Regions from separate parts of the Pseudomonas sp. XK-1 genome, predicted to be linked through region 3. Evidence: predicted binding sites of a transcription regulator. Region 3 holds the regulator's gene; each other region holds the start of a gene.

Region 1 (10,145 bases), on a different contig from region 3:
AACACCATCCGCGCTTTCCGCAGCGGGTCAATGTCGGTTTCCTCCAGGTGCTGGATCGCCAGCGCGCCAAGCTGCGCGTCTGGGAACGCGGTGCCGGGGAAACCCAGGCCTGCGGTACCGGTGCCTGCGCCGCGGCCGTAGCGGCGATCAGCCAGGGCTGGATGGATTCGCCGGTGCAGATCGAACTGCCGGGCGGCAAGCTGTCCATCGAGTGGGCAGGCCCAGGTCAGCCCGTTATGATGACCGGACCCGCGGTACGCGTGTACGAAGGACAGGTTCGCCTATGACCGACAAGCAGGATTCACCCAAACCACTGGATTCGGAAACAGTCGCCGCCTACCTGCGCCTGCATCCGGAATTCTTTATCGACCACGACGAGCTGATCCCCGAGCTGCGTATTCCGCACCAGCGCGGCGACACCGTGTCGCTGGTCGAGCGTCAGGTCAAACTGCTGCGCGAGCGCAATATCGAGATGCGCCATCGCCTCTCGCAACTGATGGACGTGGCCCGCGACAACGACCGCCTGTTCGACAAGACCCGTCGCCTGGTGCTCGATCTGCTCGACGCCAGCAGCCTGGAAGAAGTGGTCAGCTGTGTCGAAGACAGCCTGCGCAGCGAATTCCAGGTGCCCTTCGTCAGCCTGATCCTGTTCAGCGACGCCGCCTTGCCGGTGGGCCGTTCGGTCAGCAGCGCCGAAGCGCACCAGGCCATCGGCGGCCTGCTGGCCGGTGGCAAGACCATCTGCGGCGTGCTGCGCGAACATGAACTGAGTTTCCTGTTCGGCGCGGAAGGTACCCAGGTCGGCTCCGCCGCGGTGGTGGCACTGTCCTTTCAGGGCCTGCACGGCGTACTGGCGATCGGCAGCACTGACCCGCAACACTACAAGAGCTCCCTGGGCACCCTGTTCCTCGGCTATATCGCCGAAGTACTGGCCCGCGTCGTACCGGGTTTCGCCACGCCGCTGCGTTCGGTACGCTGACCCGTAGGATGGGTGGGACCGCCCAGGTTGAGCAAAGCGACAAAACGGCAGGATGCCGTTTTGCACCGCTTTAGCGGCCCGCAGGGTGAGGTGCATGGATGCACCTCATGACACCCATCAAAATCGCCGCGATGGGTTACGCGGCGCACGATTAATATCTGGCACATGAATCTTGCGCCACGCGCCGCTAACCCATCCTACGGAGCTTGCCGCTTGAAGCTTGAAGCTGCTCTTGACGCCTACCTCGAACACCTGCGCAGCGAGCGCCAGCTGTCGCCACACACCCTCACCGGTTATCGCCACGACCTGAGCACGCTGTTGGCGTTCTGCACCCAGGAGCAGATCGACAGCTGGGCCGCGCTCGATACCGCGCGCCTACGGCGTATGGTCGGCCGCCTGAATATGCAGGGGCAATCCAGCCGCAGCCTGGCGCGCCTGCTCTCGGCGACCCGCGGCCTGTACCGCTACCTGATCCGCGAAGGCCACTGCCAGAGCGACCCGGCCAGCGGCCTGAGCCCGCCCAAGGGCGAACGCCGCCTACCCAGAACCCTGGACACCGACCGCGCCGCGCAACTGCTCGACGGCGCGCTGGAGGACGACTTTATCGCCCGCCGCGACCAGGCCATGCTTGAGCTGTTCTACTCCTCGGGCCTGCGCCTGTCGGAGCTGGTCAGCCTCAACCTCGACGGCCTGGATCTGCCCGCCGGTCTGGTGCGGGTGCTCGGCAAGGGCAACAAGACCCGCGAACTGCCGCTCGGACGCATGGCGCGCCAGGCCATGGAACAGTGGCTACCGCTGCGCGCGCTGGCCAACCCGAGCGACGGCGCGGTCTTTATCAGCCAGCAAGGCCGCCGCATCGGCCCGCGCGCGGTGCAGCTGCGGGTACGCCAGGCCGGCGTGCGCGAACTCGGTCAGCACCTGCACCCGCATATGCTGCGCCACAGTTTCGCCAGCCATATGCTGGAATCATCCCAGGACCTGCGCGCGGTGCAGGAACTGCTCGGCCACGCCGATATCGCCACCACCCAGGTCTACACCCACCTGGATTTCCAGCACCTGGCCACGGTCTATGACAAGGCCCACCCCCGAGCCAAACGCAAAGGCAGCACAGAATGAGCATCCAGCTGATTACCTTCGACCTCGACGACACCCTGTGGGATGTCACTCCAGTGATGCAGGACGCCGAGGCGGCGCTGCGCAACTGGCTGGCCATGCATGCGCCACGCCTGGGTGCGGTGCCGGTGGAGCATCTGTGGACCATCCGTGCCGGCCTGCTGCAGGCCGAGCCGATGCTCAAGCACCGCCTCAGTGAGCTGCGCCGGCGCATTCTGTTCCAGGCCCTGGAGAACGCCGGTTACCCGCACAGCGATGCCCAGGTGCTGGCCGAGGCCGGCTTCCAGGTGTTCCTCGCGGCGCGCCATCAGGTCGAGCTGTTCGCCGAAGTGCATCCGACCCTGGAAACCCTGGCCAACCGCTTCCAGCTCGGAGTGATCACCAACGGCAATGCCGATGTGCGCCGCCTGGGCCTGGCCGATTACTTCCAGTTCGCCCTGTGCGCCGAGGAGCTGGGGGTCGGCAAGCCCGATCCCAAGCCCTTCCAGGAAGCCCTCAGACGCGCAGGAATCGCCGCCGAGCATGCGGTGCATATCGGCGACCACCCCAGCGACGATATCGCCGGGGCCCAGGCCGCCGGCCTGCGCGCCATCTGGTTCAACCCCCAGGGCAAGGCCTGGGAGGCCGACAACACCCCGGACGGGCAGATTCGCAGCCTCGCCGAATTGCCCGCGCTGCTGCATAGCTGGGCGTAAACCGATAGAGCCGCGCCCACAAGCCCTACGTCGCGCAGCGACGGCCCGAAGAGGGTGACACTGCTTGCAGGAGCCACCCAGGAGAGGGTGCGCCGCGTGCACCAAGAGTCGACAGCTAGAACTGGTGCGCACAGCGCACCCTACGAAATCAGATCCCTTCACACTTAGGTGCCGGCACCTGAACGCAGCAGTGGACGAGGAAAAGCCACAAAAAAGCCCGCACGGCGTCTGCCATGCGGGCTTTTTGCGCTATGCCAACCGCTTAAATGGGGCGGCTGCCATATTTGCTATCCGGCTTCTTGGGCGGATCGGAGACCACATTCGGCTCGACTTCCTGCACCTTGCCGCCGCGGGAAAGAAACTCTTCCATGGCGCGGGCCAGGGCATCGCGCTCTTTCTGCTTGGCTTCGATGCTGGGCAGCTCCTCGACGTCAACGGCAGCCTTGACCTTCTTGCTTTTGCTGGCGGGTACGACTTCGTCGTCACCGTCATCATCCACACTGTCGCCATCGTCGGCGGCGGCCAGTTCCTCGCCGTCGTCCTCGTCAGCGCCTTCCAGTTCGTCGTGTTCCAGATCTTCGTCGCTCATGTTCAACCTCATGACTTGCGAAAAGCAGAGTAGTTATAGCCCAGCTGCGTCAGCTTTCTAACGTCGCTGGAAAAAAATCCTGTGGCCTTGCCCGGATTGAGCGCTACGCATCGGCGATCTGCGCTCAACGGCGCGCATTCTAGGGTCTGTTGCCGGTGCATCACAACAGCAGCGTGCGCAAACTCCGGCAGGCTCTGACGGCCCGCAGAAAAAACAAAGGGCGCCATAAAGGCGCCCTCGTCGAAACTCCGGACAATCAGTTCTTGGTGAACTCCGGATAGGCTTCCATACCGCACTCGGCGATGTCCACGCCTTCGTATTCTTCTTCCTCGGTAACGCGCAGGCCGATCACCAGCTTGATGATGGACCAGACGATCAGGCTGGCGATAAACACCCAGGCGAAGATCGCACCGATACCCAGCAGCTGGGCACCCAGGCTGGAGTCGCTGTTGGTCAGGCAGACAGCCAGCAGGCCCCAGATACCGACCACACCGTGGACGGAGATGGCACCGACTGGATCGTCGAGCTTGAGCTTGTCCAGGCCGAGGATGGAGAACACCACCAGCACGCCACCCACGCCACCGATCAGGGTTGCTTGCAGGGCAGTCGGGGTCAGCGGCTCGGCGGTGATGGCCACCAGGCCAGCCAGGGCACCGTTGAGGGCCATGGTCAGGTCAGCCTTGCCGAACAGGATACGCGCCACGATCAGCGCCGCAATCAGACCGCCGGCAGCGGACATGTTGGTGTTAACGAACACGTTGGCCACGGCGTTGGCGTCTTCGATGGTGCTCATCTTCAGCTGCGAGCCGCCGTTGAAACCGAACCAGCCCATCCACAGGATAAAGGTACCCAGGGCTGCCATCGGCAGGTTGGCACCCGGAATGGCGTTGACCTGGCCATTGGCACCGTACTTGCCCTTACGCGCACCCAGCAGCAGCACGCCAGCCAGAGCAGCGGCAGCACCGGCCATATGCACCACACCGGAACCGGCGAAGTCGAGGAAGCCCGCTTCGTTGAGGAAGCCCGAACCCCATTTCCAGAAGCCCTGTACCGGGTAGATGAAACCGGTCATGACCACGGCGAAAGCCAGGAAGGCCCACAGCTTCATGCGCTCGGCCACGGCACCGGAGACAATCGACATGCAGGTCGCGGCAAACACCACCTGGAAGAAGAAGTCGGAACGGGCCGAGTAGTAGGGCGCGTCATCACCGCCGGCCAGAACCGACTCGACGCTGTTCTCTTCACCCAGCAGGAAGCCCAGGCTTGGCAGAATGCCGCCTTCCGGGCTGGAGTACATGATGTGGTAGCCGATCACCAGGTACATCACGCTGGCCACTGCGTACAGGGCGATGTTCTTGGTGAGAATCTCGGTGGTGTTCTTGGCCCGCACCAACCCGGATTCGAGCATGGCAAAACCCGCTGCCATCCACATCACCAGGGCGCCGCAAACCAAAAAGTAGAAGGTATCAAAACCGTACTGCAGTGCAGTCAATGCTGTGTTGTCCATGGTTCACCTCTTGCCGTGCGCTTTATAGCGCTATTCGGTTAAGGCGTCCGGGGTTGGCTCCGGACGCGCTCCGTGTGCTTACAGGTTGTAGCCGCGCTCGTTATGCAGGGCGAGATCGAGGCCGATGGTCTCTTCCTCGTCACTGACACGCAGGCCCATTACTAGGTCGATCACTTTCAGGATCACGAAGGTCACCAGCGCGGTGTACACCACCGTGAAGGCCACCCCCTCGAACTGCACCCACAACTGCGCAGGAATGTTCTCCACTTCGCCAAAGCCACCCAGCGCCGGCGCGGCGAACGCCCCGGTGAGAATAGCCCCGACGATACCGCCCACGGCATGCACGCCGAAAACGTCCAGAGAGTCGTCATAACCCAGTTTGCGTTTCAGGCTGGTGGCACAGAAGAAGCAGATCACCCCGCTGGCCAGGCCGATCGCCAGGGCCCCCATGGGACCGGCCGTACCGGACGCCGGAGTGATGGCCACCAGGCCCGCCACCGCACCCGAAGCAATGCCCAGCACGCTGGGTTTGCGATGGGTGATCCACTCGGCGAACATCCAGCTCAGCGCCGCGGTGGCAGTGGCAATCTGGGTCACCAGCATGGCCATACCAGCGCTGCCGTTGGCGGCCAGAGCCGAGCCGGCGTTGAAGCCGAACCAGCCGACCCAGAGCATGCTTGCGCCGATCAGGGTGTAGCCGAGGTTGTGCGGCGGCATGGCGGTAGTCGGGAAGCCCTTGCGCTTGCCCAACACCAGACAGGCCACCAGCCCGGCAATACCCGCGTTGATGTGCACCACGGTGCCACCCGCGAAGTCCAGCACACCCCAGTCCCACATCAGTGCGCCGTCGCCGGCCCAGACCATATGCGCGATGGGCGCATAGACCAGGGTGAACCACACCGCCATGAAGATCAGCATGGCCGAGAACTTCATGCGCTCGGCAAAGGCTCCGACGATCAGGGCGGGAGTGATAATGGCAAAGGTCATCTGGAAGGTGATGAACACCGACTCCGGCACCGTGGCCACCAGGCTGTCCAGGGTCAGACCACTGAGGAAGGCTTTGGAGAAACCGCCGACAAAGGAGTTGAGATTGACCACACCCTGCTCCATGCCGGTGGTGTCAAATGCCAGGCTGTAGCCGTAAACGACCCACAGGATGCTGATCAGACCGGTCACGGCAAAGCACTGCATCAACACCGACAGCACGTTCTTGGAACGCACCATGCCGGCATAGAACAGTGCCAGACCGGGAATGGTCATAAACAGCACCAGCACAGTGGCCACCAGCATCCAGGCTGTGTCGCCGCTGCTCAGGCTTGCCTCTTCGGCCATGGCAAAGCCAGGAACGAGAGACAAAAGGGCTCCTAGCCCTGCGATTTTTCGCAGAGTCATGGTTTAACTCCTGGGGCGTGTGGGGTTCGAAGGGCGTTTAGATCGCGTCGGTATCGGTTTCGCCGGTACGGATGCGGATCGCCTGTTCCAGGTTTACAACGAAAATCTTGCCGTCACCGATCTTGCCGGTGTTGGCGGCCTTGGTAATGGCCTCGATCACACGATCGAGCTGATCGTCAGCGATGGCCACGTCGATTTTCACCTTCGGCAAAAAATCGACCACGTATTCGGCACCGCGGTACAACTCGGTATGGCCTTTCTGACGACCGAAGCCTTTGACTTCAGTGACAGTGATGCCCTGCACGCCGATCTCCGACAGTGACTCACGGACGTCGTCCAGCTTGAACGGCTTGATGATGGCAGTGACTAGCTTCATGTAACTTTCTCCCGTGTAAGGTGGACTTGCCCCAGGAATTACGAACCCGACTCAAGTCTAAGCGCAGTGTCTGGCTTTTGTAATGCATCGCGGCCCTGACCCAGCGGCACCGATGCTCACCAACAGATCCCGGCGAAGCACTTCCCCGCTTCGCCTGACGCACCGGAACTGCATCGGAGCATGCGTCGCAAGAGACAAAGCAGAAAGCCTGCCAACTCCCGTAAAAGCCACTTATTTCATGTAGTTAGCCACCAAACAGGGGCTTATCGCGGACATTTGGACGCAATCAACGCACAACAATGGTGCGACACCCTGCCACCCCACGCGCGAAAAGCGTGCAGCGCGCCCGCCCAGTGCGCCAGTCTCGCCCAGGCAAGCCGTCCGGCACTGCGTGCTACACTGGCGACCATCTGTTACCGGAACCTCACCATGCTGCCACCCAAAGCCTTGCTCGACGCCCTTAGCCATCAGGCCTCCCGCCTGTTCAACAGCGACAGCCCGCTGCCACGCAGCGAGCTGGAAGCCCAGTTCAAGCTGTTGCTGCAAAGCGGCTTCAGCAAGCTCGACCTGGTCAGCCGCGACGAATTCGACAGCCAGATGGTCGTACTGGCCCGCACCCGTGCCCGCCTGGAAGCCCTAGAAGCCAAAGTCGCCGAGATGGAAGCCCGCAGCCCAGAAGCCGCCGCCACCCACGAGTAACACCCGCAGCGGATGCCTCAGCCGATCAAGGAGTGATCGATGTCCCTGGCCATAGTCCACAGCCGCGCCCAAGTCGGCGTCGAAGCTCCGGCAGTGACGGTCGAGGCCCATCTGGCCAACGGCCTGCCTTCCCTGGCCCTGGTCGGCCTGCCGGAAACAGCGGTCAAGGAAAGCAAGGACCGGGTGCGCAGCGCCATCCTCAACTGCGCCTTCGAGTTCCCGCCCAGACGCATCACCCTCAATCTGGCCCCGGCGGATCTACCCAAGGACGGCGGGCGTTTCGACCTGGCGATTGCCTTGGGCATTCTCGCCGCCAGCGGCCAGGTGCCGGCCAGCGCATTGGAGCAGCTCGAATGCCTTGGCGAGCTGGCGCTGTCCGGGGCGATTCGCCCAGTACAGGGCGTGCTGCCCGCCGCACTGGCCGCCCGCGCCGCCGGCCGCACCTTAATGGTGCCCAAGGCCAACGCCGAAGAAGCCAGCCTGGCCTCGGGGCTGGACGTGATCGCGGTGGAGCACCTGCTCGAAGTCGCCGCCCATCTCAATGGCCAGACGCCCATCGCGCCCTATCAGGCCCAGGGCCTGCTGCGCCAGGTGCTGCCCTACCCGGACCTTGCCGAAGTGCAGGGCCAGATCGCCGCCAAGCGCGCCCTGCTGGTGGCCGCGGCCGGCTCGCACAATCTACTTCTTTTAGTCAACCATTAGACCCCATTACTGTTGGAACCGTCAGACGTGCGGAGACTTGCTATCCGTGCGTATGGCGGTTGGACAGGACGTGTCGTTAGGGGTAGCGTCTCAACACTAAGACGGAGATAACAAAATGAAACTTTCAGGGTTACTAATAACGCTGCTCGCTTGTTCAGGTGTCGCCAATGCAGAAGCGTGGCGTGACTGCGTCCCTAACTCGATTGGCCCCGGTGGCTGTGATTCGATTGCCCCTGGTGGCGGAAAGTCGATTGCACCTGGCGGCGGATTATCCATTGGGCCTGGCGGCGGCCTATCTATAGGCCCAGGTGGTGGCCAGTCAATTGCCCCCGGCGGTGGTCAATCCATTGCGCCTGGTGGAGGCCAGGCTCTGGATAGAGATAGAACTAGGGGCCTAAACACCGACACTATGCAACCGTACGAGAATAACGATATTTACAACTCAGATTATTAATCGGGCAGGGAGCAGGCAACCAATGGAGCAAAAATATATTGTCTCCCTATCCGGGAATATCTTACGGGACTCAATGGAGGAAACTATTGAGAGCCTATCGTCGATATTTCTTGATAAACAGCCCACCGAAATCGAAAGCCTAATTAGAAGCAAAGCCACAATAAAAAGGGCTGTAGATTTAAATCTTGCAAATAAAATCAAATCCAGAATGGAACAGGCTGGGGTTGAGTGCATAATAGCAATTGACTCAACGCCCCCCACAACAACCCCCACAGTGAAAACCGCCGAAGTAATATCTAAATCTCCTGAGCCGAACACGAAGAATAGCTATAAACACGAAGGAGCCATATACATATCAATTTCCATAGCATTAACATTCGTTCTACTATTGATATCGAGTGGCTATGACCCACGCGGCGGATTCTTTTGGAGCTTGACGAATAGTATGTATTTGTATAGCGGATATCCTTTTTGTGAGGGCACTCCACCATACAACGTTGAATGTTACGGCGAATTCAACTTCAGCATCAAAACCAAACACGCACTAATTTTGCTTATCGCTATTCTCACCTACGGCATTGGGCGTTATAAAAATTACTTTAACTCTGTGGGCTATTACGTCAAAAAAGTCACCCGTATTTTCAACTAACCCCTTTGTAACCCCCTGCCTGAAGGCAAAACTCTCCCTTAAGCTAGAGAGTTTAGCTTTCAGGTTGGGCCTATGCATATCTGGGAATTCAAAGAGTTTAACTCTCCTGCAATTGGCAGTCCTCAAGATTTAAGTCCTCGGACTTTGGCGTTTTCCTCTTAAAAAGCCTTACAGATATCGCCACAACTTTGTTTGTCATTTTAATCTATGCCACCACGACACAAATACACGTATTAAGGCTACGGATTTCACTCACCGAACAACAATCTAATACTCCCTAGCATATTAGAACCAAAGCCACCTCCAAATCTCGCCGCCTATGTAAGTCCACGGTAGCGGCACCTCTCCCATAACCCCCGCGACACTTTTCCCACCTTGGTTATGAGTTTCCGAATCTTGTCGGATTAAACCTCCTATAATTAAATTTGCCACAAAAAAACTCATTGTCAAATCAGTAGGGTGTCGGGACAAAGTCCTGACCAAGAAGCAAGACGAAGTCGATAACTCGAAGAGTTATGCTATCTTGAAAAGATTCCAAATTTATAACTTACCAAGCTTGACAAACAAAATATCCATGATATTTGTATTCATACAATAAGGAGAATATATATGAATACAGAATTTAGCAAAGATTACTTTATAGAGGCTTTTTTGGGCCTCGAGAAAGTTGCCTACACCCACAGCAATCAGGGCGTTAGAACAAGAGAGTTTCTATTGGCATTTCACAACAACAGGAAAGTTGATGTTTTTGGATTTGTTTGCCTTGACCTAAAGCTTCAAAAATACGTCTTATACCTTTTACAGTGCCATGTAAATTACCCGCACTGTATTGGGGAAGCATTCCAAGAAAGACTTAAAAATTTATCTCGCTTTGAGGATATGTGAGCAGGATTAAAAATTGGTTTGTTCGTAGTGAGAGAGTAAAGGACAAGCACAACGGGCTAATTAGCTACCTAAAATACCTTACTGCCAGCGAGCACCCAAATCATA
Region 2 (10,145 bases), 430 kb from region 3:
CGGCAGGCGCGGGTGCAGTTCGCGGATGCGCGCCAGCAGCTCCAGGCCACTGGCACCGGGCATGCGGATATCCGAGATGATCACGTCCGGCTGCTGACGTACCAGGCGGCTGAGCACGCCGTCGGCGCTGTCGAAGCTCTGCGTGGTCATGCCTTCCTGTTGCAGGGCTTTTTCCAGTACCCAGCGGATGGAACGGTCGTCATCGACGATCCAGACGGTTTCACTGCGACTCATGACGGAGTTACTCCTTGTTCCAGCGGCAGGAAGATCGAGAACACGGTATGGCCGGGATGGCTCTCGCACTCGATCAGACCTTGGTGCTGACTAATGATGTTCTGGGTAATCGCCAGGCCCAGGCCGGTGCCGTCGGCACGCCCGCTGACCATGGGATAGAAGATGGTTTCCTGCAGCTCGACCGGGATGCCCGGGCCGTTGTCGATGATCTCGATCTTGGTCACCAGACGATGGCGGATATGGCCGATGGTGAACTGGCGCAGGGTGCGGGTGCGCAGGGTGATGCGGCCCAGGCGCAGTTCGTTCTGCCCGCCTATGGCCTGCATGGCGTTGCGCACGATATTGAGCACGGCCTGGATCATTTGCTCGCGGTCGATCAGTACGTCGGGGATGCTCGGGTCGTAGTCACGCACCAGGGTGATGCTGCCCTGGCTTTCGGCCTCCACCAGGCTGCCGACCCGCTCCAGCACTTCATGCACGTTGGTCATCGCCAGGGACGGCAGCTTGTTCGAGCCGAGCATGCGGTCGACCAGATTACGCAGGCGGTCGGCCTCCTCGATGATCACGTTGGTGTAGTCCTTGAGGCTTTCCTCGGGCAGTTCACGTGCCAGCAGCTGCGCCGCACCGCGGATGCCGCCCAGGGGGTTCTTGATCTCGTGGGCCAGGCCGCGCACCAGCAGTTTGGTGGTTTCCTGCTTGGACAGTTGCGCCTCTTCCTTGGTGATGCGCAGGAGGCGGTCGCGTGGGTGCACTTCCAGCAGCAGCAGGGTCTCGCCCTTGTTGAACAGCGGGGTCACGGCATAGTCGACCGTCAGGGTCTGGCCGCTGACCGAAGTCAGTACGGCTTCGCGCTTGTTGAACGGGTGGGCATGGTCGACGGCCTGGCGCAGGGCACCGAGGGCCTCCGCCGATTCGGTAAAAAGTTCGCTGATAAATTGCCCGTGGCTGCGCTGGCCACTGACGGCCAGGAGCATCTCCGCCGCCGGGTTCATGTACTCAAGGCGCAATTCGGCGTTAAGCAGCAGTGTGGCGGTGGTCAGGTTGTCGAGTAACAGGCGGTGCAATGCGTCGTTGATGATCATAGGTAAGGTCTGCCGACGTTTCGCTGCGGGCCGCAAAGCGGCGGCCAATGCTGCGGGAAAATGCAAGAAGCAAACCAAAGCCCTGAAAAGAAGCGTGTTTAAGTGCGATGCCTCGGCTTATGGCTGCTTTTCGGCGCAGTAGGGTCGCCATGCGCGACCCAAAACAGGGAGAGTATAGAAATAGCCTGGCCTTGCTGCACCGTGTTGGTGCGCGATTGGCGTTCGGGCTATCGGAGTGGTGTGTCGAAGGCGCGACTCAGATAAAGGGGATCAGTGGGATGTCTTTCTTTTCCGGCGGTTTGTCCTTGAGCGGGCATTCCGGGCGTACGCCGTAGTCGTCTTTCTTGCACGGATTGACCATGCGCTTCTGTGCCAGGGAAATGCGCAGCATGTGGAAGGGCTGGCTGGGGGTACGTTCGATGATGCGGCCCTGCTGGTCGATGATTTCAACCGCCAGTTGGTGAGTGCCGCGGTCGATATTTTCCAGGGGGAAGACCGGGCTGCGTCCGGTCTGGCCCACTTCGCTGCCATCGAGCAGCAAGCGATAGCTGTGCCCGGGAAACAGCGCCGGTTCGCTGTTGACGCTGACAATCAGGTTGCCGGCATTGTCGCGCACGGTGGCATCCGGCTGTGGTACCAGAATCCGCAGCACCTGGTAGCGCTGGCTCGGTTGTGTCGCGCTGGCGGGGGCATCCGGCGCTACGGGCGGGGCGAGCGCCGGCATCGAGTTGCCCGGGTTCAGCTCGATACGCTGGGCGTCGCCCGACTTGGGCTTGTCGGTAAAGACCCGATTACCCTCGGCATCTATATAGGTGTAGACCTGGGCGGCGACGGGCAGACCGAGCAACAGCAGGCAGCAGAGCAGCAGGGTGCGCATGGTCAGGGGGTCGCCTTGGGCTTGGGTGACGGCGGTGGTGGTGGGCGCAGGGCCGGGCTGCTGGTGTTGACCCGTTGCACGGTGAAGTTGACCGGCTCGCTCTGCTGGACCGACTGCTCGCCGCTAAGGACCTCCACGGCCAGGCTGTGCTCGCCGCGGTCGACATTGGTCAGCTGCAGCATCGGTACATTGCTCGCCTGGCCATAGGGCTGACCGTCGAGCAACAGGCGCAGGCGGTGGCCGGCGGCCAGGCGTGGCTCGATCTGAATGCTGACGCTGAAGGTGCCGTTGTTGGCGCGCATGGCTTCGTCGCTGGGCAGACCGGTCACCTGCAGCAGGCTATAGGGCGCTACCGGGGGCTCGTCGTCGGTGTTGTCGGTCGGCGGCAGGCTGGGCACCTGCATATTTACGCTATTGGTCTCTGGCAGTTGCACGCTCTCCGCGGCCTGGCCTTCCGGCGGCTGATCGGTGAACACGGTATTGCCCTTGGCGTCGGTGTATTTGTAGATCTGCGCGCTGGCCGGCAGGGCCAGGCCGAGGAGCAGGCAGATGAGTAGAGGGCGCATGGCCGAACTCTCCTGATGGGGGTGTGCTAAGACTTGCACCGGCTGCGCGCGCTGGCAAGGGTGCTGATGGCCGGGCGTGCGCCAGTGCAGCAAAGGCTGGGGTAAAAGGTCGAGCCGGGCCGCCAGATGGGGGACGGTAAAACGCAAAAAGGCCACCCGAAGGTGGCCTCTTGTGTTGCGTGCGGGATTAGACGCTGTAGTACAGGTCGTATTCCAGCGGGTGTACGAAGGTGCGTACTTTGATTTCTTCTTCGGACTTCAGCTCGATGTAGGCATCGATAAAGTCGTCGGAGAACACGCCGCCCTTGGTCAGGAACGCACGGCCCTTGTCCAGCTCTTCCAGGGCTTCTTTCAGGCTGCCGCATACCTGCGGGATCAGCTTGCCTTCTTCCGGCGGCAGGTCGTACAGGTTCTTGTCGGCTGCGTCGCCAGGGTGGATCTTGTTCTGGATGCCGTCCAGGCCAGCCATCAGCAGAGCTGCGAAGGCCAGGTAGGGGTTGGCAGCCGGATCCGGGAAGCGCGCTTCGATACGGCGGGCTTTCGGGCTGGAAACGTACGGGATACGGATCGAAGCCGAACGGTTACGCGCCGAGTAGGCCAGCATTACTGGTGCTTCGAAACCTGGGACCAGACGCTTGTAGGAGTTGGTCGACGGGTTGGTGAAGCCGTTCAGGGCCTTACCGTGCTTGATGATACCGCCGATGAAGTACAGAGCGGTGTCGGACAGGCCGGCATAGCCTTCGCCGGAGAAGGTGTTCTTGCCATCTTTGCTGATGGACATGTGTACGTGCATACCCGAGCCGTTGTCGCCGTACAGTGGCTTGGGCATAAAGGTCGCGGTCTTGCCGTAGGCATCGGCCACGTTGTGTACGCAGTACTTCAGGGTCTGAACTTCGTCAGCCTTGGCAACCAGGGTGTTGAACTTCACGCCGATTTCGTTCTGGCCGGCAGTCGCCACTTCGTGGTGGTGAACTTCGATGACCAGGCCCATTTCTTCCATGGCATTACACATGGCAGTACGGATTTCGTGGTCGTGGTCGCACGGCGGAACCGGGAAGTAACCGCCTTTGACGGCTGGGCGATGGCCCTTGTTGCCGCCTTCGACGTCCTGGTCGGTCATCCAGGAACCCTGCTCGGAGTAGATCTTGAACATCGAGCCGGAGATGTCGGACTTGAACTTCACTTCGTCGAAGATGAAGAACTCAGGCTCCGGGCCGACGAATACGGTGTCGCCGATGCCGGTGCTTTTCAGGAACTCTTCAGCGCGCTTGGCGATCGAGCGCGGGTCGCGGTCGTAGCCCTGCATGGTGCTCGGCTCAACGATGTCGCAGACCAGGATCAGGGTCGGCTCTTCGGTGAACGGGTCGAGAACGGCGGTGTCGTCAACCGGCATCAGGATCATGTCGGAGGCTTCGATGCCTTTCCAGCCATGAATGGAGGAGCCGTCGAACATTTTGCCGTGCTCGAAAAATTCGTCGTCCAGGGCGTCGCGTGCCGGCATGGTCACGTGGTGCTGTTTGCCCTTGGTGTCAGTGAAGCGCAGGTCAACCCACTTCACGTCGTGTTCTTTAATCAGTTGAATCGACTTCGACATGCTGTCCTCCAGATGGCCAAGGCTCGGAATGGTGAGCCCTCAATAGTACGGTGCAGCCCGGCGGCATAGTCCTCCAGGGCAACCTGCCTCACAAGGGAGCAAATTGCATGCCAGTGCACAGGAATGGGTGCATGCCCTGAAACTCAGGGTTGGCGGGGGCTGTAACTGTGTAGAAGGAAAATATTTGCACCGTTATGGGTCAATGTATTTGCTCTATGCGCTTAAATGGTGCGCCATGTTAAGTGCTGCATGTTTTTGATCAAAGCTTGAGCAATTTCCGCTATAATCCGCGCCCCTGTTTTTTCGCGGCCTCGGCACTCACTGTTTTCATGAAATTGATCGTTAAAGTCTTCCCGGAAATCACCATTAAAAGTCGGCCGGTGCGTAAGCACTTTATCCGGCAGCTGGCGAAGAATATTCGTTCGGTTTTGCGTGAGCTCGATCCGCAGGTGCTGGTCAGTGGTGTGTGGGACAACCTGGAAGTCGAAACCCAGGTCAGTGAGCCGAAGACCCTGCAGGCGATGATCGAGCGTTTGCGCTGCACGCCGGGCATCACCCATTTCCTCCAGGTCGATGAATACCCCCTGGGCGATTTCGACGACGTGCTGGAAAAATGCAAGCTGCATTTCGCCGAGCAGCTGCCGGGCAAGATCTTCGCCGTACGCTGCAAGCGCGCTGGCAAGCATGCCTTCAGCTCCATGGATATCGAGCGCTATGTTGGCAGCCAGTTGCGCCAGCAGTGTGGCGCGGCCGGGATCGACCTGAAGCAGCCGCAAGTCGAAGTGCGCATGGAAATCCGCGATCAGCGCCTGTTCGTCATTCATAACCAGCACGAAGGCCTGGGTGGTTATCCGCTGGGCTCGCTGGAGCAGACCCTGGTGCTGATGAGCGGCGGTTTCGATTCCACCGTGGCGGCCTATCAGATGATGCGTCGCGGCCTGGTTACCCACTTCTGCTTCTTCAACCTCGGCGGCCGTGCCCACGAGTTGGGCGTGATGGAAGTGGCGCATTACCTCTGGCAGAAGTTCGGCAGCTCCCAGCGCGTGCTGTTTATCAGCGTGCCGTTCGAGGAAGTGCTGGGCGAGATCCTCGGCAAGGTCGACAACAGCCAGATGGGCGTGATCCTCAAGCGCATGATGCTGCGCGCCTCCACGCGCATGGCCGAGAAGCTGCAGATCAATGCCCTGGTCACCGGTGAGGCGATTTCCCAGGTGTCGAGCCAGACCCTGCCCAATCTCTCGGTGATCGACTCGGCCACTGACATGCTGGTGCTGCGCCCGCTGATCGCCAGCCACAAGCAGGACATCATCAACACCGCCAACCAGATCGGCACCGCCGAGTTCGCCAAGCATATGCCCGAGTACTGTGGCGTGATCTCGGTGAACCCGACCACCCGGGCGAAGAAGGACCGCATCGAACACGAGGAGCGCCAGTTCGATATGGCGATCCTCGAGCGCGCCCTGGAGCGCGCGACCCTGCTGCCGATCGACAAGGTGATCGACGAGCTGGGCAAGGACGTCAAAGTCGAGGAAGTCAGCGAAGCCCTGGCCAGTCATGTCATCATCGACATCCGTCACCCGGATAACGCCGAAGAGCAGCCTCTCGAGCTGCCCGGTATCGAAGTGCAAACGCTGCCGTTCTATGCCCTGAACAGCCGCTTCAAAGAGCTGGATGCCAATCGCCAATACCTGCTGTATTGCGATAAAGGCGTGATGAGCCGTTTGCATGCCCACCATCTGCTCAGCGAGGGGCATGCCAATGTGCGCGTTTATCGTCCGGCATAAGACGCCCGGGTTGAATGGCGGCAGCATCCGCCATCGCCCTCCCGACCCACAGGCGGCGTAACAGCCATAGCGCTCGTACGCCGCCTGGCAGAAATCGCAATTAGTTAATACTCGCCGCCTAGAATAAGCGGCACACCGAATCCTCTGATCGAGATACACAAGTGATCGAAAATCTACGCAACATCGCCATCATCGCCCACGTTGACCATGGTAAGACCACCCTGGTAGACAAACTCCTGCGTCAGTCCGGCACCCTCGAGCGCGGCGAGCTCAACGACGAGCGCGTGATGGACAGCAACGACCAGGAAAAAGAGCGCGGCATTACCATTCTCGCGAAGAACACCGCGATCAACTGGAACGGCTACCACATCAACATCGTCGACACCCCCGGCCACGCCGACTTCGGTGGTGAGGTTGAGCGCGTGATGTCGATGGTTGACTCCGTGCTGCTGCTGGTCGACGCCCAGGACGGCCCGATGCCGCAAACCCGTTTCGTGACCAAGAAGGCCTTCGAAGCCGGCCTGCGTCCAATCGTGGTGATCAACAAGGTTGACCGTCCAGGCGCGCGTCCGGACTGGGTTCTGGACCAGATCTTCGACCTGTTCGACAACCTCGGTGCTACCGAAGAGCAGCTGGACTTCAAAGTCGTCTACGCCTCGGCCCTGAACGGCATCGCCGGTCTGGATCACACCGACATGGCTGAAGACATGACCCCGCTGTACCAGTCCATCGTCGACAACGTGCCGTCGCCGCAGGTTGATATCGACGGTCCGTTCCAGATGCAGATCTCCGCTCTGGACTACAACAGCTTCCTCGGCATTATCGGCGTTGGCCGTATCGCCCGTGGTCGCGTCAAGCCGAACACTCCGGTGATCGCCATCGACGCCGACGGCAAGAAGCGTAACGGTCGTATCCTCAAGCTGATGGGTCACCACGGCCTGCATCGCATCGACGTTGAAGAAGCCACCGCCGGTGACATCGTCTGCGTCAGCGGCATGGACTCGCTGTTCATCTCCGACACCCTGTGCGACATCAACCATGTCGAAGCGATGAAGCCGCTGACCGTCGACGAGCCGACCGTATCCATGACCTTCCAGGTCAACGATTCGCCGTTCTGCGGTAAAGAAGGCAAGTTCGTCACCAGCCGCAACATCAAGGAGCGTCTGGACAAGGAGCTGCTGTACAACGTGGCCCTGCGTGTTGAAGAAGGCGACAGCGCCGACAAGTTCAAGGTCTCCGGCCGTGGTGAACTGCACCTCTCGGTACTGATCGAAACCATGCGTCGCGAAGGCTTCGAAATGGGTGTTGGTCGTCCGGAAGTGATCATCCGTGTCGTCGACGGCGTGAAGCAGGAACCCTTCGAGAACGTCACCATCGACACCCCGGAAGAATCCCAGGGCAAGGTCATGGAAGAGATGGGCCTGCGTAAGGGCGACCTGACCAACATGGTGCCGGATGGCAAGGGCCGTGTTCGTCTGGAGTACAACATCCCGGCTCGCGGTCTGATCGGTTTCCGTAACCAGTTCCTGACCCTGACCAACGGTGCTGGCATCCTGACCTCGATCTTCGATCGCTACGACACCATGAAGTCCGGCGACATGTCCGGCCGTCAGAACGGTGTTCTGGTATCGGTTGAGACTGGCAAGGCGCTGACCTATTCCCTGGAAACCCTGCAGGCGCGCGGCAAGCTGTTCGTCGAGCACGGCCAGGAAATCTACAACGGTCAGATCGTCGGCCTGAACAGCCGTGACAACGACATGGGCGTTAACCCAACCAAAGGCAAGAAGCTCGACAACATGCGCGCTTCCGGCAAGGACGAAACCATCGCCCTGGTTCCACCGGTGAAATTCACCCTGGAACAGGCTCTGGAATTCATCCAGGACGACGAGCTGTGCGAAGTTACGCCCAAATCGATCCGTCTGCGCAAGAAGATCCTCGACGAAGGCGAGCGCACCCGCGCGGCCAAGAAAGCCAAGAACTGATACCCGTTCTAGCTAACTGAAAAGCCCCCGCCGGCGAGAGCCTGCGGGGGCTTTTTACTGGGCGCTGTATTTATCGATGTTCGATTTTCAATTGCTTGAACGTCGCGCCGCCTGCTTCGGTTTCGTAGCCGCTGTTGTCCAGGGTGTATATGCCGGCCTTGAAATACAGTGAGTGGCTTTCCCAGGCCGTGTTGAGCCTTCCTTGCCAGCGCTTGATGGCCCCGCTGGGCTCGATCAGGCCGATGGTCATGGTGCCATCTTTGGCCAGGTGTACTTCGTAGCTGAAGTCCTGGTTCAGCTTGATCTGGCTGGAAAGTACGATCTTTTTGAGTCTCCATCGGTGGGGTTGCCGCGAAAGGCGACCACCACATTGCCGTAGCCTGTTGTAGCCACATATTGGTAGCCCAGCATCAGGGGCGGTGCGGTACTCTGTTTGGTGTGTATCTGGGAAAAGGCGATCATGCCAGTTGATGGGACCTGGGTGATCCTGGCGGTGGCGCTCAGAATGTTGTTGGCCGCGGAGTAGGTCCAGTTGCGCAGCTTGCCGTCGGCAAAGGTTTCGCGCAGTTCGCTACGTGGATACTCGGAGTTGGTCGTGGTGGTGCCGTTGACCGGGGCCCAGAAGCTGATCGTGCCGTCTTTCGACTGGAAGTAGTGGTCCTGATAGCCGCCGGCCAGGGCGGGTGTTTCAATGGTGGTGGCAGGGACGCCGACGGGAATAGTGAGGTTCCAGGTGGTGAGGTCAATCATGGTGGCTACTCCGAGGGCAGAACGGCAGTCGGGGCACCGGGTATTTCCCATTACATGTGGCTTCCATTGGCGACCTTTGTCGCGATACCTGCTGGGTGCTTGGGCGAAGAATATCGGGGTGTCTATCGTTCGGTAATTACCGCTCGTCATTGTTTTTGTCGCCGTATTTTTGGCGGTTCTGCGTCGACCTAATGTCGAAATCTATCTATCAGCTGTTGCGTAACGATTTTCCCGTTGCGCGCGGCTATGGGCTGGGCGCGAGAGTGGATTTTTATGCGTGAGGGCATTTTGCAAAGATGTGCGCAAGGTCTCGTTAGCTGGCTGAGCGCCTATGACGCAGAAGCTGGGGATTTCCCTGGTGGAAGAAAAAGTTGTCCTCTGCGCCAGGTTGTTTGACGGAATTTTCACGGGCCGACTGGCATAAAGGCGGCGTTCATCAAAGGGTCATGAGGTCGCTATGTCTGCAGCACTGCAAGCTTCACCGCGCCAGCGCGTGGATTGGGCCGGTTTAGGCTGGACCTTTGTGTTTTTTTGGTATTTCTCTGGAATTACCCAGTTACTGATTCAGTTGACCGGTACGGCCGGGTTTTCCGGCTTCCGTCAGGCCACGTTGGCCAGTGCGCTGTGGCTGGTGCCGTTGCTGCTGTGGCCCGCTCGTGCTCGGCAATTGGCCGCGGTGATTGGTACCTTGCTGTGGTTCTGCTCACTTGGCAGCTTTGGCTATTTCTTGATCTATGGTCAGGAGTTCTCGCAGAGCGTGATCTTCATCATGTTCGAATCGAACATCAATGAGAGCCGTGAATACCTGGTCCAGTACTTTGCCTGGTGGATGCTGCCGGCATTTGCTGTCTATGGCTTGGGTGGTTGGTTGTTGTGGCGCAAGGTGCGTCCGGTATACCTGTCGCGCCCCGGCGCACTTTTCGCGGCGGTCTTGGCCTTGTTTGTGTCTGTGGGCTATCCGGCGCTACGTCAGTTCAGCAAACACGATACTTGGCAGGCAGGGTTGGATAACTTTGCTCAGCGTGTTGAAGCGGCCACACCTTGGCAGTTGGTGGTGGGCTACAAGAATTACCGCGAGCAGCTGGCCGGTATGCAGGTCTTGCTGGCGGAGAATGCCAGCATCCCGCCGCTGAGCAATCTGCAGGATGCGCATGTCGGTCAGCCGGCCACTTTGGTGCTGGTGATTGGCGAGTCGACCAATCGGCAACGCATGAGTCTGTATGGTTACCCACGGCAGACCACGCCGGAGCTGGATCAGCTGCGCGATCAGTTGCAG
Region 3 (10,145 bases):
GCTTTGCATATTGGCCCAGAACGAACCTTCGTAAACCCCGAGCCAGTCGATGGCGACCATGGCCCCACCCCAGATGCCGACCACGCTGAAAATCATCGCCAGCAAGGGCATCGAGATAAAACCGGCCCACAAGCGCGGCGCAACTATGTATTTGAGCGGGTCGACCCCGATCATGGCCAGGCTGGAGAGCTGCTCGGTGGACTTCATATTGCCGATTTCCGCGGTCAGGGCCGAACCGGCGCGGCCAGCGAACAGCAGGGCAGTAACCACCGGCCCCAGCTCCCGCAGCAGAGTCAGGGCAACCATCTGCCCCACCGCCTGCTCCGAACCATATTTGGTCAGAATGCTGAAGCCCTGCAGCGATAGCACCATGCCGATGAACAGCCCCGAGACGACGATGATCGCCAGGGACATCACCCCCACCGAATAGAGCTGCTTGACCAGCAACTGGAAGCCGTTGCGCGAACCGCCACCGAACAGCGCCCGCAGCAGGAACAGGGTGGAACGGCCCAGCGTGGCCACCACATCGATACCGGCCCGGCCGAACAGGCGAACCCGCTCGAGCACAGATGTCTTGCGCATCAGCGCCCCCCCAGAAGATCGTCGCGGTAATTGGCCGCAGGAAAGTGAAACGGCACCGGGCCATCGGGAATGCCCTGCATAAATTGACGTACGCGGGGGTCCTCTGATGCTTTCAACTCGTCAGGCGTGCCCTGCCCCAATACCTGGGTGTCGCCCACGACATAGATGTAGTCGGCGATGCTCGCGGTTTCCGCCAGATCGTGGGACACCACGATGCTGGTAATCCCCAGGGCATCGCTGAGCAGGCGAATAAGTCGCACCAGCACGCCCATGGCGATGGGGTCCTGGCCGACGAAGGGCTCGTCGTACATCAGAATCTGCGGATCCAGAGCGATGGCGCGGGCCAAGGCCACGCGGCGCTTCATGCCGCCCGACAGCTCGTCCGGCATCAGATCGAGGGCACCGCGCAGGCCGACCGCCTGCAGCTTCATCAGGACGATGTCACGGATCATTTCTTCCGGCAGCTGGGTGTGCACCCGCAGCGGAAAGGCCACGTTCTCGAACACATCCAGATCGGTGAACAGCGCACCGCTCTGGAACAGCACGCCCATCTGCTTGCGCATATCGAACAATTCGCTGCGCGACAGCGTGGGCAGGTTCACCCCGTTGACCCAGACCTCGCCCGCGCTGGGCCGCAGTTCGGCGGCAATCAGGCGCAGCAGAGTGGTCTTGCCGCAGCCGGAAGGCCCCATGATGCCGACGACCTTGCCGCGCGGAATGCGAATATCGATATTGGTAAAAATATCCCGCTCGCCGCGCTTGAAGCTCAGGCTCTTCAGCTCTACAGCGTATGGGTTCTCGGCGCTCATCTGGACTCCTTGCTAAACGCTTGCCTGACAGACGCAGCACCTCGAGAAAAGGGCACTACATCCGCCGAACGGACCGAAAATGGGCGCGAACTATACCACTAGGCTTTTCACCGCCCAAGATTGAACATGCGACGCTAGATAACAGTTTGAGCAACCGATTGAGCGGCGAGTCGCGCTGGAAGTGCTGGGCAGACGCACCTTTCCCGCTATAATCCTCGACTTTTACTCAGCCGCCCTAGAGACGCCATGAGCCAGCCCAACGAATTGATCCAATCCGCACAGCGCACCATTCGCCTCGAACTCGAAGCGATCGAGGACCTGCTGCAGCGCATCAACGGCGATTTCGTCCGCGCCTGCGAGCTGATTCTGGGCAGCAAGGGCCGCGTGGTCGTGGTTGGTATGGGCAAATCCGGGCATGTCGGCAACAAGATCGCCGCCACCCTGGCCAGCACCGGTACTACCGCCTTCTTTGTCCATCCGGCCGAGGCCAGCCACGGCGACATGGGCATGATCACCCGCGACGACGTGGTGCTGGCCCTCTCCAACTCGGGCTCCACCGCGGAAATCGTCACCCTTCTGCCGCTGATCAAGCGCCTCGGCATCCGCCTGATCAGCATGACCGGCAACCCCAACTCCCCCCTGGCCAAGGCCGCCGAAGTCAACCTGGACGCCCGCGTATCCCAGGAAGCCTGCCCGCTGAACCTGGCCCCGACGTCTTCCACCACAGTTTCGCTGGTCTTGGGCGACGCCCTGGCCATCGCCCTGCTGGAAGCCCGCGGCTTTACCGCCGAAGACTTTGCCTTTTCCCACCCCGGCGGTGCCCTGGGTCGCCGTCTGCTGCTGAAAGTGGAAAACGTGATGCACGCCGGCAACGCCCTGCCCCGCGTGCAACGCGGCACCTCGCTGCGCGACGCCCTGCTGGAAATGACCCAGAAGGGCCTGGGCATGACCGTGGTGGTGGAAAGCGACGGCCGCCTGGCCGGGGTCTTCACCGACGGCGACCTGCGCCGCACCCTGGATCGCGGCATCGACGTCCGCCAGGCCCTGATCGACGAGGTAATGACCGCCCACGGCAAGACCGCCCGCGCCGAGATGCTCGCCGCCGAGGCCTTGAAAATCATGGAAGACCACAAGATCAGCGGCCTGGTGGTGGTCGACAGCAACGACCAGCCCGTCGGTGCACTGAATATGCACGACCTGCTGCGCGCCGGAGTAATGTGATGACCGCCGAAACGATCAACCCTGACCTGCAGCAACGCGCCCAGGGCGTGAAACTGGCAATTTTCGATGTCGACGGTGTGCTCACCGACGGCAAACTGTATTTCCTGGTCGACGGCAGCGAATTCAAGACCTTCAACACCCTCGACGGCCACGGCATCAAGATGCTGATCAACTCCGGCGTGCGCACCGCCATCATCAGCGGGCGCAAGACCCCGGTGGTCGAGCGCCGCGCGCAGAATCTGGGCATCCAGCATCTGTACCAGGGCCGCGAAGACAAGCTGGTGGTACTCGACGAGCTGCTCGGCGAACTCGGCCTGAGCTATGAACAGGTGGCCTACCTGGGCGACGACCTGCCAGACCTGCCGGTGATCCGCCGGGTCGGCCTGGGCATGGCGGTGGCCAGCGCCGACGCCTTCGTCCGCCAGCATGCCCATGGCGTAACCCAGGCCCGGGGCGGCGAAGGTGCCGCCCGCGAGTTCTGCGAACTGATCATGCGCGCCCAGGGCAGCCTCGAAGCCGCCCAAGCCGCCTACCTATAGAGCCCACCATGTCGCGTAAACTGCTCAACATTGCCCTGCTCGCCTGCGCCGCCGCGCTGCTGGCGGCGCTCGGCTACTGGAATATCAACCCCGCAAGCTTCTCCGACGGGGACAAACCGGGCACCGCGCAGAACACCATCGATTTCTACGCGACCAATATCACCACCGTGCAGTACATGCCCGACGGCTCGCTGCATTACGAGGTCACCGCGGATAAGACCGAGCATATCCAGAGTACCGACATCACCCTGCTCGACAACCCGAACATGCAGCTGTACCGCGGCGAAGAGCTACCATGGAACATCAGCAGCGAGCGCGGCGAAGTCGCCCCCGCCGGCAAGGAAGTCGAGCTGATCGACAAGGTGCGCATCGCCCGCACCGACGCCAAGGGCCGCCCGACCATTCTCACCACCAGCCGCCTGACCGTATTCCCCGAGAAGGAATATGCGCAGACCGAGCAAGCCGTTAGAATCGACGCCGCCAATGGGGTGACCACGGCACAAGGAATGAAAGCGTACTTGAATGACGGCAGGATGCTCCTGCTGTCCAATGTAAGAGGTCAGCATGAGGCTCGTTAAAACCCTCCCCCTTCTTTTCGGTCTCAGCGCCGCGCTCGGAAGCATCAGCGCCTGGGCCCTGCCATCGGATCGCGAACAACCGATCCGGATTCAGGCCGACAGCGCCGAACTTGACGACAAGCAAGGTGTGGCCGTGTACCGCGGCACCGTGGTTATCACCCAGGGCACGCTGAAGATCACGGGCGACACCGTGACCATCACCCAGACCCCGGCGGGCGATATCGACGTGTTTACCGCCGTCGGCAAGCCGGCTTATTACGAGCAGCTGCCGGCCACCGACAAGCAGATCGTCAAGGCCTACGGCCTGACCATCCAGTACTTCGCCGCCAACGAGCGCATCGTGCTGATCGACCAGGCCAAGGTGATCCAGGAAGGCAACACCTTCGAAGGCGAGAAGATCGTCTATGACACCCAGCGCCAGATCGTCAACGCCGGCCGTGCTACAGGCAGCAATGTCAGCGTGCCGCGACCGCGCATCGACATGGTGATCCAGCCCAAGAACAAACCAGCCGACCAGCAGGCGCAGTAACCATGGCCACATTGAAAGCCCAGCACCTGGCCAAGAGCTACAAAGGCCGCCAAGTCGTGCGCGACGTCAGCCTGAGCATCGACAGCGGGCAGATCGTCGGCCTGCTTGGCCCCAATGGCGCGGGCAAGACCACCTGCTTCTACATGATCGTTGGCCTGGTCCAGGCCGACCAGGGTCGCATCCTGATCGACGACCTCGATGTCAGCCACCAACCGATGCACGGCCGCGCCCGTGCCGGCATCGGCTACCTGCCGCAGGAAGCCTCGATCTTCCGCAAGCTCAGCGTGGCCGACAACATCATGGCCATTCTGGAAACCCGCAAGGACCTGGACCGCAGCGAGCGGCGCAAGGAGCTGGAAAGCCTGCTGCAGGAATTCCATATCAGCCATATTCGTGACAACCTCGGCATGAGCCTGTCCGGCGGCGAACGCCGGCGCGTAGAAATTGCCCGCGCCCTGGCGACCTCGCCCAAGTTCATCCTGCTCGACGAACCCTTTGCCGGGGTTGACCCGATCTCGGTCGGCGATATCAAACAGATCATCTACCACCTCAAGGCCAAGGGCATTGGCGTGCTGATCACCGATCACAACGTGCGCGAGACCCTGGACATCTGCGAAACCGCCTACATTGTCAGTGACGGCCAACTGATCGCCGAAGGCGACTCCGCCGCCATCCTGGCCAACCAGACGGTCAAAGAGGTGTACCTGGGGCATGAGTTCCGCCTGTAACAGGGGCTTTTCTCACGCAAACAAGCACCACCCCTAGGCAAACCCCTTAGAGTCAGGCATATAATTTGCTTCCTTGTGGCGCTTCCGCGCCCTGTAGTGGATTGCGCACAGACGCCGGTAAATAAGGTCTGCAATGAAACCATCGCTAGTCCTGAAGATGGGCCAGCAGCTGACGATGACACCGCAGCTGCAACAGGCCATTCGCCTACTCCAACTGTCGACCCTGGATCTGCAACAAGAGATCCAGGAGGCACTGGAATCCAATCCGATGCTCGAACGCCAGGAAGACGGCGAAGATTTCGACAACTCGGACCCCATGGCCGATGGCGCAGAAAGCGCCACTTCCAGCGAACAGCAAGAGTCCAGCTTCCAGGAGCCCAACTACCAGGAAACCACGCAGACCGTGGACAACCTGGAAGAAGGCGACTGGGGCGAGCGCATTCCCAATGAACTGCCGGTCGACACCGCCTGGGAAGACATCTACCAGACCAGCGCCAGCAGCCTGCCGAGCAGCAGCAACGACGATGACGAGTGGGACTTCACCACCCGCACGTCCAGCGGCGAGAGCCTGCAGAGCCATATGCTCTGGCAACTCAACCTTTCGCCCATGTCCGATAAGGATCGCCTGATCGCGGTCACCCTGATCGACTGCATCAACGAGCAGGGCTATCTGGAAGAAACCCTGGAAGAAGTGGTTGAAGCCTTCGACCCGGAACTGGATATCGAACTGGACGAAGTCGAGGCCGTGCTGCACCGCATCCAGCAGTTCGAGCCCGCTGGCATTGCCGCGCGCAACCTCGGCGAATGCCTGCTCCTGCAACTGCGCCAGCTGCCCGCCAAAACCCCCTGGCTGAGCGAGGCCCAGCGCCTGGCCAACGACTACCTCGACCTGCTCGGCAGCCGCGACTACAGCCAGCTGATGCGCCGCATGAAGCTCAAGGAAGACGAGCTGCGCCAGGTTATCGAGCTGATCCAGAGCCTCAACCCGCGCCCCGGCTCGCAGATCGAATCGAGCGAGCCGGAATACGTGGTGCCCGACGTGATCGTACGCAAGCACAACGAGCGCTGGCTGGTGGAGCTGAACCAGGAAGCCATGCCGCGCCTGCGGGTCAACGCGCAGTACGCCGGTTTTGTGAAGCGCGCCGACTCCAGCGCCGACAACACCTTTATGCGCAACCAGCTGCAGGAAGCGCGCTGGTTTATCAAGAGCCTGCAAAGCCGCAACGAAACCCTAATGAAGGTCGCCACGCAGATCGTCGAACACCAGCGCGGCTTCCTCGACTACGGTGACGAGGCGATGAAACCTCTCGTATTGCACGATATCGCCGAGGCGGTGGGCATGCACGAGTCAACCATCTCGCGGGTCACCACGCAGAAATTCATGCACACCCCGCGTGGCATTTACGAACTGAAATACTTCTTCTCCAGCCACGTCAGCACCTCCGAGGGCGGCGAATGCTCGTCCACCGCGATCCGCGCCATCATCAAAAAACTGGTCGCCGCGGAAAATGCAAAAAAGCCGTTGAGTGACAGCAAGATCGCTGGTTTACTGGAAGCACAGGGCATTCAAGTAGCCCGCCGTACAGTCGCAAAGTACCGTGAATCCCTCGGGATAGCGCCATCCAGCGAGCGCAAGCGATTGATCTAGGCGGTACAAGAAGGAAGACGGTTCACACTGCACGCAACAACACCCGGCCTCGCCTTTTCGCGCAAGCAACTTCGCTGCCAATGCGCGGGCGGCGACAGTGCCAGACTCGTTCTGCCAGGGTCTTCCACGCCACAGTGTTCCGGCGGCAGGCCTATTGCCTGCCTCTTACACACGGCAACAAGGAGAATGCGGTATGCAAGTCAACATCAGTGGACACCAGCTGGATGTGACCGACGCCATGCGCGCCTACATCGAGGAAAAACTCGGTCGATTGGAGCGCCACTTCGACAAAATCACCAATGTGCAAGTCATCATGGAGGTCGAGAAGCTCAAGCAGAAAATCGAAGCGACCCTGCACATTGCCGGCGGCGAGGTTGTCGCCAATGCGGTACACGAAGACATGTATGCAGCAATCGATTTACTCACCGACAAACTCGATCGCCAACTCATCAAGCACAAGGAAAAACAGCTCGACCGTCAACAGGGCGCACTGGCCCGCTGACCTCGTCTATCTCCTATGATCCGACTTGAAACTATCCTGACCCCCGGCCGTTCCCTGGTGAACGTGCCGGGCGGCAGCAAAAAACGTGTTCTCGAACAGATTGCCAACCTGGTGGCGCGCGAGCTGCCTGACCTGGACGGCCAAGACATCTTCGAAAGCCTGATCGCCCGCGAAAAACTCGGCTCGACCGGTTTCGGCAATGGCATCGCCATTCCGCACTGTCGCCTGCCCGGTTGCAACGCACCGATCAGCGCCTTGCTGAGACTCAATGCCGCGGTGGACTTCGATGCCATCGACGGTGCCCCGGTCGATCTGCTGTTTGTTCTGCTGGTTCCCGAAGCCGCGACCGACGCCCACCTGGAACTGCTCCGGCAGATCGCCAGCATGCTCGACCGCAGCGACGTGCGTGACCGCCTGCGCCAGGCTCAGAGCAATGAGGCCCTGTACCAGGTGGTGGTCGACGTGCAAAGCCAACTCAATCGAGACTGAGCATGCGCCTGATCATCGTCAGCGGTCGCTCCGGCTCCGGCAAAAGCACCGCCCTCGATGTACTTGAGGACAACGGCTTCTATTGCATCGACAACCTGCCCGCCGGCCTACTCCCAGAGCTGGCCGAGCGCGCCCTGCTGCATACCGAGCTGCTCCACCCGCAGGTGGCCGTGTCGATCGATGCGCGCAACCTGCCCAGCCACCTCAAGCGCTTCCCCGAGCTGCTCGAAGAGGTACGCGCGCGGCATATCAAGTGCGATGTGATCTACCTCGACGCCGATGAAGAGACCCTGCTCAAGCGTTTCTCCGAAACCCGCCGGCGCCATCCGCTGACCAACGAAAGCCGCTCGCTGGCCGAAGCCATCGCCGACGAAAGCCTGCTGCTGGGCCCGATCATCGACCTGGCCGACCTGAAGATCGACACCACCCACCTCAATCTCTACCAGTTGCGCGACAGCCTCAAACTGCGCCTGCTCAACCAGCCTGAGCCGGGTACCGCCTTTCTTATCGAGTCCTTCGGCTTCAAGCGCGGCATGCCGGTGGATGCCGATCTGGTGTTTGACGTGCGCTGCCTGCCCAACCCCTATTGGAAGCCGGACCTGCGCGAATTCTCCGGCCTGGATCAGCCGGTGTCCGACTACCTCTCGGCCCAGGCCGATGTCGAAGACATGTTTCAGGACATCCTCGCCTACCTGGTCAAGTGGCTGCCACGCTTTGCCGCCAGCAACCGCGCCTATGTCACGGTAGCGATCGGCTGCACCGGCGGCCATCACCGCTCGGTATACCTGGCCAATCGCCTCGGCGAAACCCTCAAACCCATCCTGAAGAACGTCCAGATTCGCCACCGCGACCTCAGTTAAGGAATTGCCGCGATGCCCGCCTGCGAAATCACCATCATCAACAAGCTTGGCCTGCATGCCCGTGCGGCGGCCAAGTTCGTTGGCGTCGCCGGCCGCTTCCCCTGCCAGGTCAAGATCGGCCGCGCGCCGGACAGCCTGGTGGACGGCAAGAGCATCATGGCCGTGATGATGCTCGCCGCCGGCAAGGGCACGTCCGTGCACCTGCATACCGAGGGCGAACAGGACGGCGAAGCGCTCAACGCCCTGAGCGAGCTGATCAACAACTACTTCGACGAAGGCGAATAGCTGATCGAAGCAATAAAAAAGGGGCTGAGCGCTTAAGCGACAGCCCCTTTTTCATACAGCCCGAATCAACTACCGGCCACCGTCATCCGCTCGATCAGCACCGAGCCGGTGCGGATGTTACTGCGCAGTTCCAGATCATTGCCCACCGCGACAATCTGCCGGAACATATCCCGCAGGTTGCCGGCGATAGTGACTTCCTGCACCGGAAACTGGATCTCGCCGTTCTCCACCCAGTAGCCGCCCGCGCCGCGGGAATAGTCGCCGGTGACCATATTCAGGCCCTGGCCCATCAGCTCGGTGACCAGCAGACCGCGGCCCATACGCTTAAGCAGGGCCTTCTGATCTTCGTCACCATGGCTGACAAACAGGTTGTGCACGCCGCCGGCATTGGCCGTACTGGGCATGCCCAGCTTGCGCCCGGAGTAGGTGCCGAGCACATAGGACAGCAACTCGCCGCGCTCAACAAAGGACTTGGCATAGGTGGCCAGGCCATCACCATCGAAAGCGGCGCTACCCAGGGCGCGGGGGATATGCGGACGCTCGTCGAGCTTCAGCCACTCGGGAAACAGCTGCTGCCCCAGGCTGTTTTCGAGGAAGGACGACTTGCGGTACAGGTTGCCGCCGGAAATCGCCGCGAGAAAGCTGCCAAACAGGCCGGTGGCCAGCTCGGCGGCGAACAGCACCGGTACTTCGCAGGTGGGTACCGGGCGCGCGCCCAGGCGACTGACCGCGCGCTCGGCGGCACGCCGGCCGATGCTGGCGGCGTCGGCCAGCAGTTCGCCCTGGCGGTTGACGTCATACCAGTAGTCGCGCTGCATCTGCCCGCCGTCTTCGGCGATCATCACGCAACTCAGGCTGTGCCGGGTGCTGGCATAACCACTGACAAAACCATGGCTGTTGCCATAGACCCGGCAACCTTGATGGGTATTGAGGGTGGTGCCGTCGGCATTCTTGATCCGCCCATCCGCGGCGAAGGCCGCCGCTTCGCAGCTCAGGGCCTGCTCGATGGCCTGCTCCGGGGTGATCGACCAGGCGTGGTACAGGTCCAGCTGCGGCAGTTCGCGAGCCATCAGCCCGGCATCGGCCAGACCGGCGCATTCGTCTTCGGAGGCATGCTTGGCAATCGCCAGGGCCGCCGCGACGGTTTCCCGGATCGCCGCCTCACCACTGGCCGAGGTACTGGCCGAGCCCTTGCGCTGACCGACATAGAGGGTGATGCCGAAACCCTGATCGCGGTTGAACTCGACGGTTTCCACCTCGCGCTGACGCACCGTGGTGGACAGCCCCTGCTCCACCGACACGGCCACTTCGCAGGCGCTGGCTCCCTGCTTGCGGGCCTCGGCAATAATCTGCTCGACCTGGGCCTGCAATTGCG

What was found. Region 3 encodes sigma-54, which starts transcription at its own class of promoters, with help from an activator protein. Its sites were predicted from a motif close to ANTGGCATNNANNTTGCTNT; they were not measured.
Region 1: a site for sigma-54 is predicted at 6,848-6,867, ahead of glnK (P-II family nitrogen regulator). Genes of this name have one in related genera too.
Region 2: a site for sigma-54 is predicted at 4,449-4,468, ahead of glnA (glutamate--ammonia ligase). Genes of this name have one in related genera too.

The regions. Positions count from the first base shown of each region.
Region 1 is NZ_JBBPES010000006.1:24,390-34,534, reverse strand. Features, by position in the region: gene dapF (diaminopimelate epimerase) at 1-287, shown strand, start outside; gene WMW70_RS16240 (DUF484 family protein) at 284-979, shown strand; gene xerC (tyrosine recombinase XerC) at 1,145-2,095, shown strand; gene WMW70_RS16230 (HAD family hydrolase) at 2,092-2,787, shown strand; gene sutA (transcriptional regulator SutA) at 3,050-3,376, opposite strand; gene WMW70_RS16220 (ammonium transporter) at 3,633-4,883, opposite strand; gene WMW70_RS16215 (ammonium transporter) at 4,962-6,275, opposite strand; gene glnK (P-II family nitrogen regulator) at 6,313-6,651, opposite strand; gene WMW70_RS16205 (accessory factor UbiK family protein) at 7,081-7,350, shown strand; partial or broken gene WMW70_RS16200 (magnesium chelatase domain-containing protein) at 7,390-8,037, shown strand; gene WMW70_RS16195 (hypothetical protein) at 8,529-9,155, shown strand; gene WMW70_RS16190 (hypothetical protein) at 9,765-10,040, shown strand; gene WMW70_RS16185 (hypothetical protein) at 10,037-10,145, shown strand, end outside.
Region 2 is NZ_JBBPES010000001.1:320,872-331,016, forward strand. Features, by position in the region: gene ntrC (nitrogen regulation protein NR(I)) at 1-234, opposite strand, end outside; gene glnL (nitrogen regulation protein NR(II)) at 231-1,316, opposite strand; gene WMW70_RS01420 (DUF4124 domain-containing protein) at 1,573-2,193, opposite strand; gene WMW70_RS01425 (DUF4124 domain-containing protein) at 2,196-2,759, opposite strand; gene glnA (glutamate--ammonia ligase) at 2,947-4,353, opposite strand; gene thiI (tRNA uracil 4-sulfurtransferase ThiI) at 4,683-6,137, shown strand; gene typA (translational GTPase TypA) at 6,299-8,119, shown strand; partial or broken gene WMW70_RS01445 (polysaccharide lyase family 7 protein) at 8,190-8,869, opposite strand; gene cptA (phosphoethanolamine transferase CptA) at 9,327-10,145, shown strand, end outside.
Region 3 is NZ_JBBPES010000001.1:748,499-758,643, reverse strand. Features, by position in the region: gene mlaE (lipid asymmetry maintenance ABC transporter permease subunit MlaE) at 1-582, opposite strand, end outside; gene WMW70_RS03345 (ATP-binding cassette domain-containing protein) at 582-1,391, opposite strand; gene WMW70_RS03340 (KpsF/GutQ family sugar-phosphate isomerase) at 1,638-2,612, shown strand; gene WMW70_RS03335 (KdsC family phosphatase) at 2,612-3,151, shown strand; gene lptC (LPS export ABC transporter periplasmic protein LptC) at 3,160-3,729, shown strand; gene lptA (lipopolysaccharide transport periplasmic protein LptA) at 3,716-4,258, shown strand; gene lptB (LPS export ABC transporter ATP-binding protein) at 4,261-4,986, shown strand; gene WMW70_RS03315 (RNA polymerase factor sigma-54) at 5,120-6,634, shown strand; gene hpf (ribosome hibernation-promoting factor, HPF/YfiA family) at 6,828-7,136, shown strand; gene ptsN (PTS IIA-like nitrogen regulatory protein PtsN) at 7,152-7,625, shown strand; gene rapZ (RNase adapter RapZ) at 7,628-8,485, shown strand; gene WMW70_RS03295 (HPr family phosphocarrier protein) at 8,498-8,770, shown strand; gene pmbA (metalloprotease PmbA) at 8,836-10,145, opposite strand, start outside.